DNA from 4 places in the Nitrobacter hamburgensis X14 genome. Region 4 is predicted to be linked to each of the others. Evidence: predicted binding sites of a transcription regulator. Region 4 holds the regulator's gene; each other region holds the start of a gene.
What was found. The regulator LexA, encoded in region 4, represses DNA repair genes until DNA is damaged. The targets are predictions, from matches to a motif close to TGTTCNNNNTGTGTTCNG.
Positions count from the first base shown of each region.

Region 1 (3,209 bases), 120 kb from region 4:
ATCGACCGCAGATTTACGGTCTGGCCCATCTGTCATGGCCAGCAACGGTCCGAGGATTCGCAGCCACCAATCCCGCTCCGCGCCGCGTTGTTCGGTTAATCCCGCAATCCGGAGTACCGGCCTTGAGGTGACCTTCAAACGCTGTTGAAGGTCGGTTGGCAGGGAGTCGACGCGCACGAGGTAAGAATGCCCAGCAACGCCACCACGGCCGCCCGTAACCGGATCGACAACTAACTGAAACCCGCGCCAAGTTTTCCCTTCGAGGGCGCGCGCGATGGCACTCCGCGCCTTGCGCGCCGATATGTCGGCAAGCTCGGCAAACTCTGCCGTTGTCAGCCGAGCGGTCATTCGGCTGCATTTACCAGCGGGCGGAAAAGTAGTTTTTTCGGCTCAGCTTTGAGGCCCAGATCAACCGCGATCTGGTGCCCAATTCCCCTCTGGGACTTTCGGCGACCGCTAAGAACGGCGTACACGGTGCGAAGGTTGTAGCCCTTGGCCCGCGCCCATTCCGCCACCGATATTCCCTCGGCTTCGAACTTAGCCTTTACCTGGTTGGCGGTCATCATGGTAACCTCCCTGAATCAGTATAGTACCAATATGGTGTCATACAGTTACCAAAATGTCCACATACGCAAGCTCGAACGATCCCGCCGATGCCCGGTTTGGCGCGCGGGCAGTAATTGATCGCCTCAAGGAAGTGTTCGGGGTTTCGTCAGACGCGGCCCTTGCTGACGAGTTGCGCACGGCGAGGGCAAACATTTCCAAGTGGAAAGCGAGAAATTCCGTCCCCTATGCCGAGGCGGTCTACGCGTCGATCAGCAAGGGGATTTCGTTGGATTATCTTCTAGCTGGGAGCGGCAGCGTTGCGTCATCGCGGTTGCCATCAAACCTTGATCCCGAATTCATCAGGGCGGCACTTCAGTTGATTGTTCGCGCTGGGCTTCTCTCTATCGGTAAAGGCCACAAGCCTGCCGAGACTTTGGAGGCGGCTGCATCTTCCATCTCGGTTCAATACGAACGAGCCGAAAAAGCGATGTACGAACTGGTAGTTCACAGGGGACTAAGTGGCGTCGATGCGAGAAAAGCCGCTATCGTCGCAATTGAAATGCTGGATGCGGAGCTTGCCGCTCGGCAGCAGCGGTAGGGTCCGCAATGGGTCCGCAATATTCCGCGCAACTTCACTTGTCACAGGTGAAGGGTTCGCAACGCGAATAGCCTAAGCACTTGTTATTTATAAGAATCCCGATTTAGCCAACGATAATTGGCACCGCGATTTTGACACAATCTATCGTGGACCGATTGCGGACCCGCGCCCAGTTTTGAAATCAACGACTTAGATCGCTCTACCGCCAATTAGCTCTGGCGAGCGTCCGCCAAATAGCGTTTTCCGCTCCACTAAGGGTATATATCTGCTCGCGCCGGCAAAAGAACATATTGCGAACTAAGAACAAATGAGGTACGTTTGTTTTACCTGATGATCCACAGCCCATTCGTTGTCCCCTCCGCGAATCCCGTTCATAAGGAGCCCGGCCCATGTCTCAAGCTGCCCTGCGTATCGTCGAAGGATCCTCCATGGATAAGTCGAAGGCCCTGTCCGCCGCGCTGTCCCAGATCGAGCGTCAGTTCGGCAAGGGCTCGGTGATGAAGCTCGGCAAGAACGACAAGTCGATGGACATCGAGGTGATTTCCTCGGGCTCGCTCGGGCTCGACATCGCGCTTGGCGTCGGTGGCCTGCCGAAGGGGCGGGTGGTTGAGATTTACGGTCCGGAATCCTCCGGCAAGACCACGCTGGCGCTCCATACCGTGGCGGAAGCGCAGAAGAAGGGCGGTATCTGCGCCTTCATCGACGCCGAGCACGCGCTCGATCCGATCTATGCCCGCAAGCTTGGGGTCAAGGTCGACGACCTCCTGATATCGCAGCCCGATCACGGTGAGCAGGCGCTGGAAATCGCCGATACGCTGGTGCGCTCCGGCGCTGTGGATGTACTGATCATCGACTCGGTCGCGGCGCTGGTGCCGCGTGCCGAACTCGAGGGCGAGATGGGCGACGCGCTGCCCGGACTGCAGGCACGGCTGATGAGCCAGGCGCTGCGCAAGCTCACCGCCTCGATCAACAAGTCCAACACCATGGTGATCTTCATCAACCAGATCCGCATGAAGATCGGGGTGATGTACGGCTCGCCGGAAACCACGACCGGCGGCAATGCGCTGAAATTCTATGCCTCTGTGCGCCTCGACATCCGCCGCATCGGCGCGATCAAGGAGCGCGACGAGGTGGTCGGCAACCAGACCCGCGTCAAGGTGGTGAAGAACAAGCTGGCGCCGCCTTTCAAGCAGGTCGAGTTCGACATCATGTACGGCGAGGGCATCTCCAAGATGGGCGAAATCCTCGATCTCGGCGTCAAGGCCGGTATCGTCGAAAAATCCGGCGCCTGGTTCTCCCATGACAGCCAGCGCATGGGGCAGGGTCGCGAGAACGCGAAAGCGTTTTTGCGGGCTAATCCCGACATCACCGCGAAAATCGAGGTAGCGATCCGGCAGAATTCGGGTCTGCTCGCCGAGCAGATTCTGGTTGGCAGTCCTGAGCGCGATGCCGACGGCGAGGAGCCGGCGGAGGACTGACCCTTTCCGCTTCCGATGGAATCAGAAGCGGGAGTTCTCGAGCCCTTTCGCTTCTGATGGAATCAGAAGCGGGCTCTGATTTTGATTTGACGCGTTTTCTTCATGCGAACCGGTATCCATCCTCGGGTCAAGCTCAAGGACATGCCTCGTTCGAAAACGCTCTGAAGGTCGGCCGGCTGAGGTTTATTTCCGAGGCTCGGGCTTGTGCGGCTCGGGTTCGGTGCGACCCGCGAAGACGGGAATCCTTCGCGGAAGCGTATGTCGCGCCTTTCGGAAGCAGGCGGGCGCTGTGGATGTTGAGTTGCCGACATCCCCAGCGTCCGGTTTGTTTTTTGGCCACCTTCGAAGGACATCCTCCCCGCGTAACGGCTTTGCGGTCGCGTGCAATACGAAAGTCATCATGCTCCGCGAAAGCGGAGTATCCAGTCGTCATATTGCTCCCTGACTTCGGTCGCGCACGTTCGGTGACCGGATCGTCCGTTTTCGCGGACGATGACGCCTCATTTTCGGCCAGACCCTCCGGAGGGCGGCGATCTCGCTACTCCGCCGCCTGCGCGTAGTCTTCCATCGGCGGGCAGGAACAGACG
Region 1 is NC_007964.1:1,813,054-1,816,262, forward strand. It holds gene NHAM_RS08250 (hypothetical protein) at 1-348, opposite strand, end outside; gene NHAM_RS08255 (DNA-binding protein) at 345-566, opposite strand; gene NHAM_RS23990 (helix-turn-helix domain-containing protein) at 620-1,144, shown strand; gene recA (recombinase RecA) at 1,534-2,622, shown strand; gene gcvP (aminomethyl-transferring glycine dehydrogenase) at 3,161-3,209, opposite strand, start outside.
Region 1: recA (recombinase RecA) is a predicted target of LexA. The motif match lies at 1,426-1,443, and genes of this name have one in related genera.

Region 2 (3,209 bases), 1.0 Mb from region 4:
CACCGGCAGCGGCGCGACGGCCTCCAGCTCCTTGCCGGGAGGGACAATCCGGCCATGGGCATGGCGCGTCAGCGCCCGCACGCAGGCCGGGGTGCCGGCGATGGCCGCACTGACAACAAAGCCTTGCCGCGTCAGCGCGCCGCACAGCGCTTTCATCAGCGCAGCCTCGCCACCGAACAGATGCGTGCAGCCGGTGATATCCAGCAGCAGACCGTGCGGCGGATCGAGCGCCACCAGCGGCGTGAAGCGATCGCACCAGTCGACGATACCGTTCAATGTCTGCGCGTCCGCCGCGTCGTCGGCATCGAACACGGCAATGTCGGGACAGATCGCGCGGGCATTGGCCAGCGGCAAGCCGACCGCGAGGCCGAGGCGCGCGGCTGCGTCATCCAGCGCGGCGATGACCAGCGCGTTATTTTGTTTGGCGACGATGATGCAGGGTCGGTCGCTATCCGGCTCGCCGCAGCGGAACGACTTGCGCCGGATGCGGTCGGTCGGCAGGCGCGGCAGCCACAGGCTGAGGATGCGTCTTCGGGCTATGGCACGAGACGTCACGGAAGAGGCACTCATCACACATCCACTCCATGATCCACTGACCGGTCTGGCCATGACGGTTGCGGACAAGTCGTGTTTCGAGCACGGGGGAGCCCCATGCCTGCCAAGCCGCGACCGGTGGCGAGCGCGCCGGGCGCACGATCCACCGTGTCTCCGCCGTCGAAGGCAACGGCGTCGCCGCCACCCGCAGCAGTAACCCCGTGACGCCAGAGTCACGCGCCGCCAGCGTCAGCCTGCGGCTGGCGACGAGATCGAACAGACGCGTCTCGCCCCAGATCTCCATGACCACGGCACTGAGCGCATCGCAGGCCAGCGCATCGGCCGCTGTCCGCAACGCGCTCTCCACATCGCTCGTATGCACCATCACCAGCCGGCGCGGATCGAGACCGAGCTCGCGCCATCCACGCATCGACAGCGCACCGGTTTCGCGCGCGGCAAAATCCTGCCGCACCCAGAGCAGCGGCCGATCCTTGCCGAGGCGCTGCGCGAGGCCTGCGATGAATCCGGTCGCCGCCGCGCTGTGCCGTCCCTCCGCGAACACCTCATGTACGGCGCCGCGCGCAAGCCCGCCCTGCAGCGCGGCATCCGCCTCCTCGTGACCGAGCGCCGCCCGGCCCGGCATTTCGCCACCGTGGCAGGTCTCGATCCGCCCGATGCAGTCACGCAGGCGCGCAAGCGTGCTTGCGGCGCATGATCCGCCAAAGTGTGAGCGGTTTGGCGAAAAGATCATGTGCATTCTCAATATTTTAGAGCGCGATCGCACGTAAAACCGGAATCCCTTGCCGATCGCGCTCTGGCTCCTTCGTCAGATTTGCCGCCGCGGAAAGAACCCGTAGCCTACTTACATGTTCACTATATGTTCTATATAAAGCCAGAAGACCACAACGAGTCAACCGGCTTTTCGCGCGTGATTTTCTCTCACGACCCCAATGGCATCGACGAAACGCCCGTCAAACACCGGCATTGTCCGGAGATTTCGCTCGCAAACCGCACCTGCGCCGCGACAAGGCGGATCAATGACCACATAAGCAGATCGACCACCACCGGCGGCAACGGCCACCGATGATGGCCTTCCGAAAAGATTCAAGCCGCCAATGCCTCGGAGTTGACACCGGCTTCCGCGAGCGCCGTCAAATCCTTGTCGGTCTTGCGCTCCTGCTGAAGCGTTTCATCGATCAGCTTGACGACATCCTTCATGCCAAGCTTGGCCGCCCACGCCTTCATGGTTCCGTAGCGCACCATTTCGTAGTGTTCCACCGCTTGCGCCGCCGCGAGAAGGCCCGCGTCCAGCGCCTCAGTGCCCTTGTATTCGTCCATGACCTCCTTGCCTTCGTCCAGGATGCCGAGGATGGCATCGCAGGTCTTGCCCTTGGCCGGCTTGTCGATCAGCTCGAAGACCTGTTCCAGGCGCTCTATCTGGCCTTCGGTCTCGTCATGGTGTTTCTCGAAGGCCGCCCGCAATTTGTCGGACGTTGCCGCCTTCGCCATTCTGGGCAGAGCCTTAAGTATCTGCTTTTCGGCGAAGTAGATGTCCCTGAGCTGGTCAAGGAACAGGTCGTGGAGATCCTTCTCTTTCGCAGCGCTCATTGTAGCCTCACAGGTTGGAGGGGGAATTCCCGCTTCCTAACGCGACGTGAGGCGCTATGTTCCTGGCGCCGCAACAGCGTGACCGCTCAGGCAGCCAGCGTGGTCTCGACCAGCCTGATCCAGTACGAGGTGCCGTAGACGATGGCGTCGTCGTTGAAGTTGTAGGCGGGATGATGCAGGCCGGCGCTGTCGCCATTGCCGACGAAGATGAAGGCGCCGGGCCGGGCTTCCAGCATGTAGGCGAAATCCTCCGCGCCCATCATCGGCGGCGTCTCATGCACATTGTTGTCGCCGGCGATCTCCTTCGCGATCCTGATCGCGGTTTCGGTCTGCGCGGCGTGATTGACCGTGACCGGATAGCCGCGCCCGAATTTGACATCGATCCTGGTTCCAGTGATCTGCGCCACGCCGGCGGCGACCTCGCGAATCCGCTTCTCCACCAGGTCGCGCACGTCGGCCTTCAGGCTGCGGACGGTGCCGCGCAACTCGACGGTCTGCGGAATGACGTTGCGGGTGTTGCCGGCGTGGAACTCACACACCGAAATCACGGCGGATTCCAGCGGATCGACGTTGCGCGACACGATCGATTGCAGGGCAACGACAAGCTGCGCGCCGGCCAGCACCGGATCGATGCAGAGATGCGGCCGAGCGGCGTGGCCGCCGTGGCCCTCGATCCTGAAATCGACGGCGTCGGTCGCCGCCATGATCGGACCCGGCCGGATGGCGAAGGAGCCGAGCGGGATGCCGGGGAAGTTATGCATACCGTAGACCTGATCGATCCCGAAACGGTCCATCAACCCGTCCTTGATCATCGCGGCAGCACCGGCGCCGCCCTCTTCCGCCGGCTGGAAGATCACGACCGCCTCCCCAGTGAAATTCCGCGTCTCCGCGAGATAGCGCGCGGCGCCGAGCAGCATCGCGGTGTGGCCGTCATGGCCGCAGGCGTGCATCTTGCCGGACGTCTTCGAGGCGTAAGGCAGGTTGGTTGCCTCTTGAATCGGCAGCGCATCCATATCGGCGCGCAGGCCGATCACCTTGACCCCGCCGTCTCCATCGCTGTCGCTGGC
Region 2 is NC_007964.1:2,933,991-2,937,199, forward strand. It holds gene NHAM_RS13675 (DUF6504 family protein) at 1-540, opposite strand, end outside; gene NHAM_RS24970 (ImuA family protein) at 449-1,285, opposite strand; gene NHAM_RS13685 (ferritin-like domain-containing protein) at 1,639-2,142, opposite strand; gene NHAM_RS13690 (M20 aminoacylase family protein) at 2,229-3,209, opposite strand, start outside.
Region 2: NHAM_RS24970 (ImuA family protein) is a predicted target of LexA. The motif match lies at 1,402-1,419, and genes of this name have one in related genera.

Region 3 (3,209 bases), 1.3 Mb from region 4:
GGTTTTCCACGTAGCGGGGAGCAGGAGCGATTCTTCGTCAATCCTTACAACGCCGTTCCACTTCGGACGCCCGCCAGACATGCGCGTTGTTCCGGCATATTTAGGCTGACCCATAGCTTCAAGCCGACGTGCCATACGCATCGCGTAGCAGTTTGTGCAACCGGGCGAAATGATTGTGCATCCGACGACCGGATTCCACGTCGCTTCCGTCCATTCGATGGAGGAATTATTCGCCATCGACGCCACCCGCTGGAAATCTGACCAGCAAATGATCGGCAAAGGTTCCTTTCCGCCGCGAACCTTTCAGGCTTCGCACGGCGACCTTTCCCTCGGCTTCGAGTGCCGTCAGGATTTCCTTGTAATTCTTCAGGACGTAAGGGGTATCGACGCTGTGACGTTCGTAAATTTGCACGACGGACAATTCTTGCCCGGCGAAGTCCTTGAGCAAGGTCGCACGCAGCTGATCGAGGGGCCGTTGCAGTGAGAACAGCAAGGGCATTGACCAATCGGCTGGAGAATATGCCAGGGACGGCACGCCCTGATCTTCCGTCGAGCTTTCCTTCGCCATAATGTCTTTCATAATGGCGTAGCCTTTGAAGTTCTTGCTGACAAAAATCAGCTTGTGCGACGTGCGCGTGCCGCTCGCATTTCTGAAAGTGAACGGCAGGACGAAGGTTCCGCCAAGGGCTTTAATCTCAGCCGCGAGTTCCTCCAGAATCAGCGCCTCGCGCAGTTCGGGTGACAAGCCGGGCAGCCGCGCACGCAATGCGTCAGCACGCACCTTGCCGAAAAGAGCATCCATATGATCGGCCACCACTTGGTTTCCGATGCCGGCATTGATACGATTGTAGTTGAAGAAGAACACGCAATCGCAGCCCCAGTCCTTAATCACACCCTTGATGATTTTCAGGGAGAGGCCCTTATAGCCGAAGGGATCAATGAACGAGAACGACGGAACAAGTTTGACCTGACTGAAATATTTCTCTGCTTCTTCATCGATCTCGCCGCAGGACACGACCGGCTTGTGTTTCAAATTGCCGATGCCAGGCAGAGCATCGATTTCGTTTTGAAGCGTGGATGTCTTGTTCCCGTCTGAGTCGTTAAGAAGTGTCACGAGCATCGACGCAAGTTTCGGATCGGCGATGGCGTGCCCTACCACCAGCAGCGGCGTCGAAGCTGCCCCGTCCTTGTACCGGCCAGGCCCGGCATACAGGTCGATGTAAGCGACCCGCCCGCCATTCTTCTGCGCGGTCGGCATAATGACATTGGCCCAAGCATAGAAGTACTTCTGCACGATGCGTGCTTTGACTTCCGACTGATCCGTTCGTTCGTCGAAAAATTTTGCGGTGTTCATCCGATTCCTGCCCTCAAAATATAAATAGAACAAATAACGAACAGAGGCAACACGGTTCCCATGGCCGCACGCTGGACTTCGTTGGGGCGTTATGGGGAAGAACAAGGAAAGAGCCGTCGGGCTCACATCAAAGCAGGGTTTCAGAGACCTGGGATCGCCGTGGAAAATTACCAAGGCCCCGCAATGACATAGCGGTGCCCAGTTTCATCCTCACCGGCGCGCGTCGGTGAAACGGCGATGCCCGGGAGACCTTCAGGCAACCCTTGGACCAAGCCCGTCAGACGGCGATTGCACATTCCTCGATCGCCGGCCGGCTGCGGCGTACATGTCGAAGGCTGAGACCTGGCGGGAACTGTCCGGCGGCGAGATCGAGTTCATAATGAGGCGGTTGAGGTCGGCCGATTGAGGGGAGGCATCCACAGCTTCCCCATGAAAATCATGACCGCTCGGTTCAATGGAACCGACTCCGAGCGTAGCGTGGCCCTCTGGCGATTCGCCGGATTGTAGCGCGGCGACCCCGCACGAACGGGAAACTGCCTTTCATTGTTGTGGGGTAAGCATGGTGAAGATGGTTCAGGCGCTTCAGGCGGCTTTGGTGTCTTTGGCTGTCTGCCTGTCCGTGACGGCGCCAGCATCCGCGGATGACGCTCTCCTGAAGGACATGGTCAGCTTCCAGGGACAGATTGCGTTCATGCAGATGAAGGTCCCTGGCATGGTGCTCGCCGTGGTGCGCAATGGCGAGAGCATCGTCGTGGGCTACGGCGAACGAGCCGACGGCGCCCGCGAGCCGGACGGCGACACCGTGATCCGCGTTGGCTCCATCTCGAAGGCCTTTGCCGGGCAGGTTCTCGCCAGCCTCACCGCCGACGGCACCGTCAGACTGAGCGACCGCCTGCAGGACCGGCTGGGCTGGCCGAGTGTCATGGTGCCAAAGAAGGACGGCCGCGAGATCACGTTGCTCGACCTTGCCACCCATGGCTCCGGCCTGCCCCGCGAGGTTGCGCTTGAACGCGATCCGGCGCGCCCGGATTTAGTCTCGCGCGAAATGTACAAGGTTGCCCTGAAGGATCAGGGGCTTCTCTTCGCTCCGGGCACGGGGCTTCACTACTCCAACTATGCCTTCGATCTGCTCGGCGAGGCGCTCTCCAATTCAGCGGGCAAGCCCTATGCCCAATTGCTTCAGGAGCGCGTCTTTGCTCCGGCCGGACTGAAGGATACCGCCGTCCGGCTGAGTGACGCGCAGAAGGCGCGCCTGTTCCAGGGCCATGGGCCGGATGGCAAGGCCTATCCACTGACCGAAGTCAGCGACATGCAAGCCGCCGCAAGCGGATTGTTTTCTACCCCGAACGACATGGTGCGTTGGTTGAAGTGGCATCTTGACCGTTTCGGACGCGACGATGCCGAGATGCGCACCCTCGACCACGCGACCTATCGAGTGCGAGACGGCCTCGATCCGGTCTCCGGACTCGATGAGTCCGGCCATATGGATGCGATGGGACTCGGTTGGGTCGTGATGAACCCGGCGGATGCGCGCCCGCTCGTCCTGCAGAAGGCTGGCGGGCGGCAGGGCACCCTGTCCTATATTGCCTTCTCGCCGGCGCGTGGCGTTGGCGTCTTCATCTCGATCAACGCGTTCGACTTCGCAGCCGGCGCGGCCATGCCCGCCTTCGCCAATGAACTGATCAGTCAGCTTGCGCCCCGCTGACGGCTTCTTGCTCAGTTCATAAGCTGTGCCTTCCCTCATTTGGGTCGCGCTTATTCCACAAGAACCCGCCGGCGATAGTCACCACCGGCGGATCCCGGCCGGTGACCGCAACCCATCCGGTACTCTCTAACGCGTGGATTGGGCTGCAGA
Region 3 is NC_007964.1:660,861-664,069, forward strand. It holds gene NHAM_RS03115 (DUF5131 family protein) at 1-237, opposite strand, end outside; gene NHAM_RS03120 (three-Cys-motif partner protein TcmP) at 227-1,354, opposite strand; gene ampH (D-alanyl-D-alanine-carboxypeptidase/endopeptidase AmpH) at 1,914-3,059, shown strand.
Region 3: NHAM_RS03120 (three-Cys-motif partner protein TcmP) is a predicted target of LexA. The motif match lies at 1,380-1,397, and genes of this name have one in related genera.

Region 4 (3,209 bases):
GCCGGGTGCTGGCGCGCGACCTCCCCTCGCGCCGGACCCAGCCGCCGGTGGCGATGTCGGCGATGGACGGCTACGCGGTGCGCGCGGCGGACATCGCGACGATTCCAGCGCGGCTGCATGTGATCGGCGAGATCGCCGCGGGACGGCCGCTCGAGCGGGCGCTGGGGGCCGGCGAAGCTCTGCGGATTTTCACCGGAGGCGTGGTGCCGGACAGCGCCGATACCGTCGTGATCCAGGAGGACACCGAACGCGACGGCGACGACGTCGTCGTCAGGGAAGCCACCGCGGCCGGAAAGAACATCCGCCCTGCCGGCGTCGATTTTCACGAAGGCGACGTGTTGCTGCGCGCCCGCAGCCATCTCACCGACCGCCATCTCTCCCTTGCTGCCGGCATGAACTATCCGGACCTGCCGGTGCACCGACGCCCAAAAATAGCCGTGCTCGCCACCGGCGATGAACTGGTTTTGCCGGGCACGACGCCCGGTCCAGGCCAAATCGTCCTATCCAACGGCTACGCGCTTCGTGCGCTCGCCCGGGGCGAAGGCGCCGAGGCGATCGACCTCGGCGTCGCCGCCGACACCATGGAGGCGACGAGGGCCGCGATCCGCCGCGCCCGCGAGAGCGGCGCCGACATTCTCGTCACCACAGGCGGCGCGTCGGTCGGAGACCATGACCTCGTCAAGCGCGCGCTGGAGGCCGAAGGCGTGGAGATCGCGTTCTGGCGGATCGCGCTCCGGCCCGGCAAGCCGATGATGCACGGACGGCTCGGCGCGATGCGCGTGATCGGCCTGCCCGGCAACCCCGTCTCCTCCTACATCTGCGCGTTCCTGTTCATGGTGCCGCTGATTCGCGCGTTGTCGGGTCGTCAGGATATCCACCATCGCATTGAACGAGCGGTGCTCGGCAGCGATGTCGCCGCCAATCAAGCCCGGCAGGATTATCTGCGCGCCCGGCTCGCGCACTCGCCCGACGGGCTGCCGATCGCGACACCGGTCGGGCATCAGGACAGTTCGCTGATGGGAAATCTCGCGGCAGCGGAAGCACTCGTGGTCCGCGCACCGCTTGCGCCTGCCTCAAGTAAAGGCGAGCCCTGTGCCGTGATTAAGCTCTCGCTGTCGTAAAACCTCGCTTTGTTGACGTTAAATTAAACAGTTGCGGAACACATATCGAACATATAGTGTCCGTTCATGATTTGTTTCGGATACTCATGCCGCTAGGCATAAGGCTCCAAGCCTGACGCCCCGGAATCGGACGGCAGGCACCATCAATCGGGGACTGGTCGGGATGCTCACGCGCAAACAGTACGAACTCCTGCGTTTTATCAACGAACGGCTGAAGGAATCCGGCGTGCCGCCCTCGTTCGATGAAATGAAGGATGCGCTCGATCTGCGCTCGAAGTCCGGTATCCATCGCCTGATCACCGCGCTGGAGGAGCGCGGCTTCATCCGCCGCCTGCCCAATCGCGCCCGCGCCATCGAGGTCATCAAGCTGCCGGAGGTCGCCGGTAACGGCGGCGGCCGTCGCGGTTTCACGCCGAGCGTCATCGAGGGCAATCTCGGCAAGGTCCGCCCGAGCGGCGGCGGTGTCGTCGACGATGCAGAACGTCCGGTCGCCGTTCCGGTGATGGGTCGTATCGCGGCCGGCACACCGATCGAGGCGCTGCAGACCCGGAGCCACACCATCAGCGTGCCGCCCGACATGCTCGGCTCCGGCGAGCACTACGCGCTCGAGGTGCGCGGCGACTCGATGGTCGAGGCCGGAATCCTCGACGGCGACATGGCGCTGATTCAACGCAACGAGACTGCGGAAACCGGCGACATCGTGGTTGCCTTGATCGACGACGAGGAGGCAACGCTGAAGCGCTTCCGCCGCCGCGGCGCCTCGATCGCGCTCGAGCCCGCGAACACAGCTTACGAGGTTCGCATCCTTCCGCCCAACCGCGTCCAGATCCAGGGCAAACTGATCGGCATCTATCGCAAGTACTGATTCTTGCAAGTTTTCGAGCGAAGTGGGTACCGGTTCGCGGGAAGAAAACGCGTCAAATCAAAATCATAGAGCCCGCTTCTGATTCCATCAGAAGCGAAGGCTCTAATCGGCGGCAGAGCGTTCAATCGTCCGGCTGGAGATCGTCAGCCGCGGGCGTGGCATCGACCGGGCGCGCCGGCGCCGATCGGGAGCCGATGCGCGTCGGCTTGTCACCGCCGACAGCGGGCGACCAGGGCCGGTCGACATGATCGGGCCTGACGGCATCGACGACAAAATGGTGTTTTGCGCCGTCTGAGACTCGCCGCAGCTCCAGGGCGCCTTCCCGCCGCAGCCTGTCCTGATCGATCACCTGCGCAAGACATCCCTCGGGAGCCTGCCACGGCGTCACCATCACCTCCGCCCGCACGCAGTCGTCCTCCATGGCGTCCGCGCGGCGCGCCAGCGCGACAATTCCACCCCCCACTCACCTTAACCACGCAGCCACCGTCGTCGCATGAGACGCCCTCCGCAAAGGTGGAGTCGGCAGGCTGACGCCCGTCCGCATCAGCGGCCAGCCATTCCCTGACCGTAAAGTTATCCTTGCCCGTGCGGAGGGAGACGCAGCCGCCCGTCCCCGCCCCGCACGCCGACGTTATGACCGTCGGCGGAGATCAGAATATCCGGCTGCTCCACCGCAAGCGACCATGCGATCGCCAGCCCGATGATGGCCGCTCCGCTCCAGCGCAGCGGCGTTCTGAGCAGTCCGAGCAAGATGATGCCCGCGGTCGCGGCGATCAGCGGCCCGGTTCCGAACGCCGCCATGCGGCCGATGGCGCCGGGCAGCGCCGCCACCCATTGCGTGACCACGATCATCCATTCGATGCCGATATCCATCAGCCGCCAGAACACGCCGTCAAAGCCGAACGGCATCGCAGCCAGTCCCAGAAGCCCGGCCGGCATCACCAGCGCCGAGACCACCGGCATTGCCAGCAGGTTTGCGACCACGCCGTACGGTGTCACGCGATGAAAATGGAACGCGGCATATGGCGTCGTCGCAAGTCCGGCGACGAACGACGCCAGTGCCAGCGTGACGATTTCGCGGCCGCCCCACAGCGCCGCCCGCGCCGTCGGCGAGTGATCGGGCGTCGCGAACAATTTCGGCATCCCGACCTGGACCAGCGCCACCAGTCCGAGCGTCGCCGCGAACGACATTTGAAAGCTCGGATGGTGATTCCGATATCATT
Region 4 is NC_007964.1:1,928,374-1,931,582, reverse strand. It holds gene NHAM_RS08845 (molybdopterin molybdotransferase MoeA) at 1-1,121, shown strand, start outside; gene lexA (transcriptional repressor LexA) at 1,285-1,986, shown strand; partial or broken gene NHAM_RS08835 (ComEC/Rec2 family competence protein) at 2,108-3,192, opposite strand.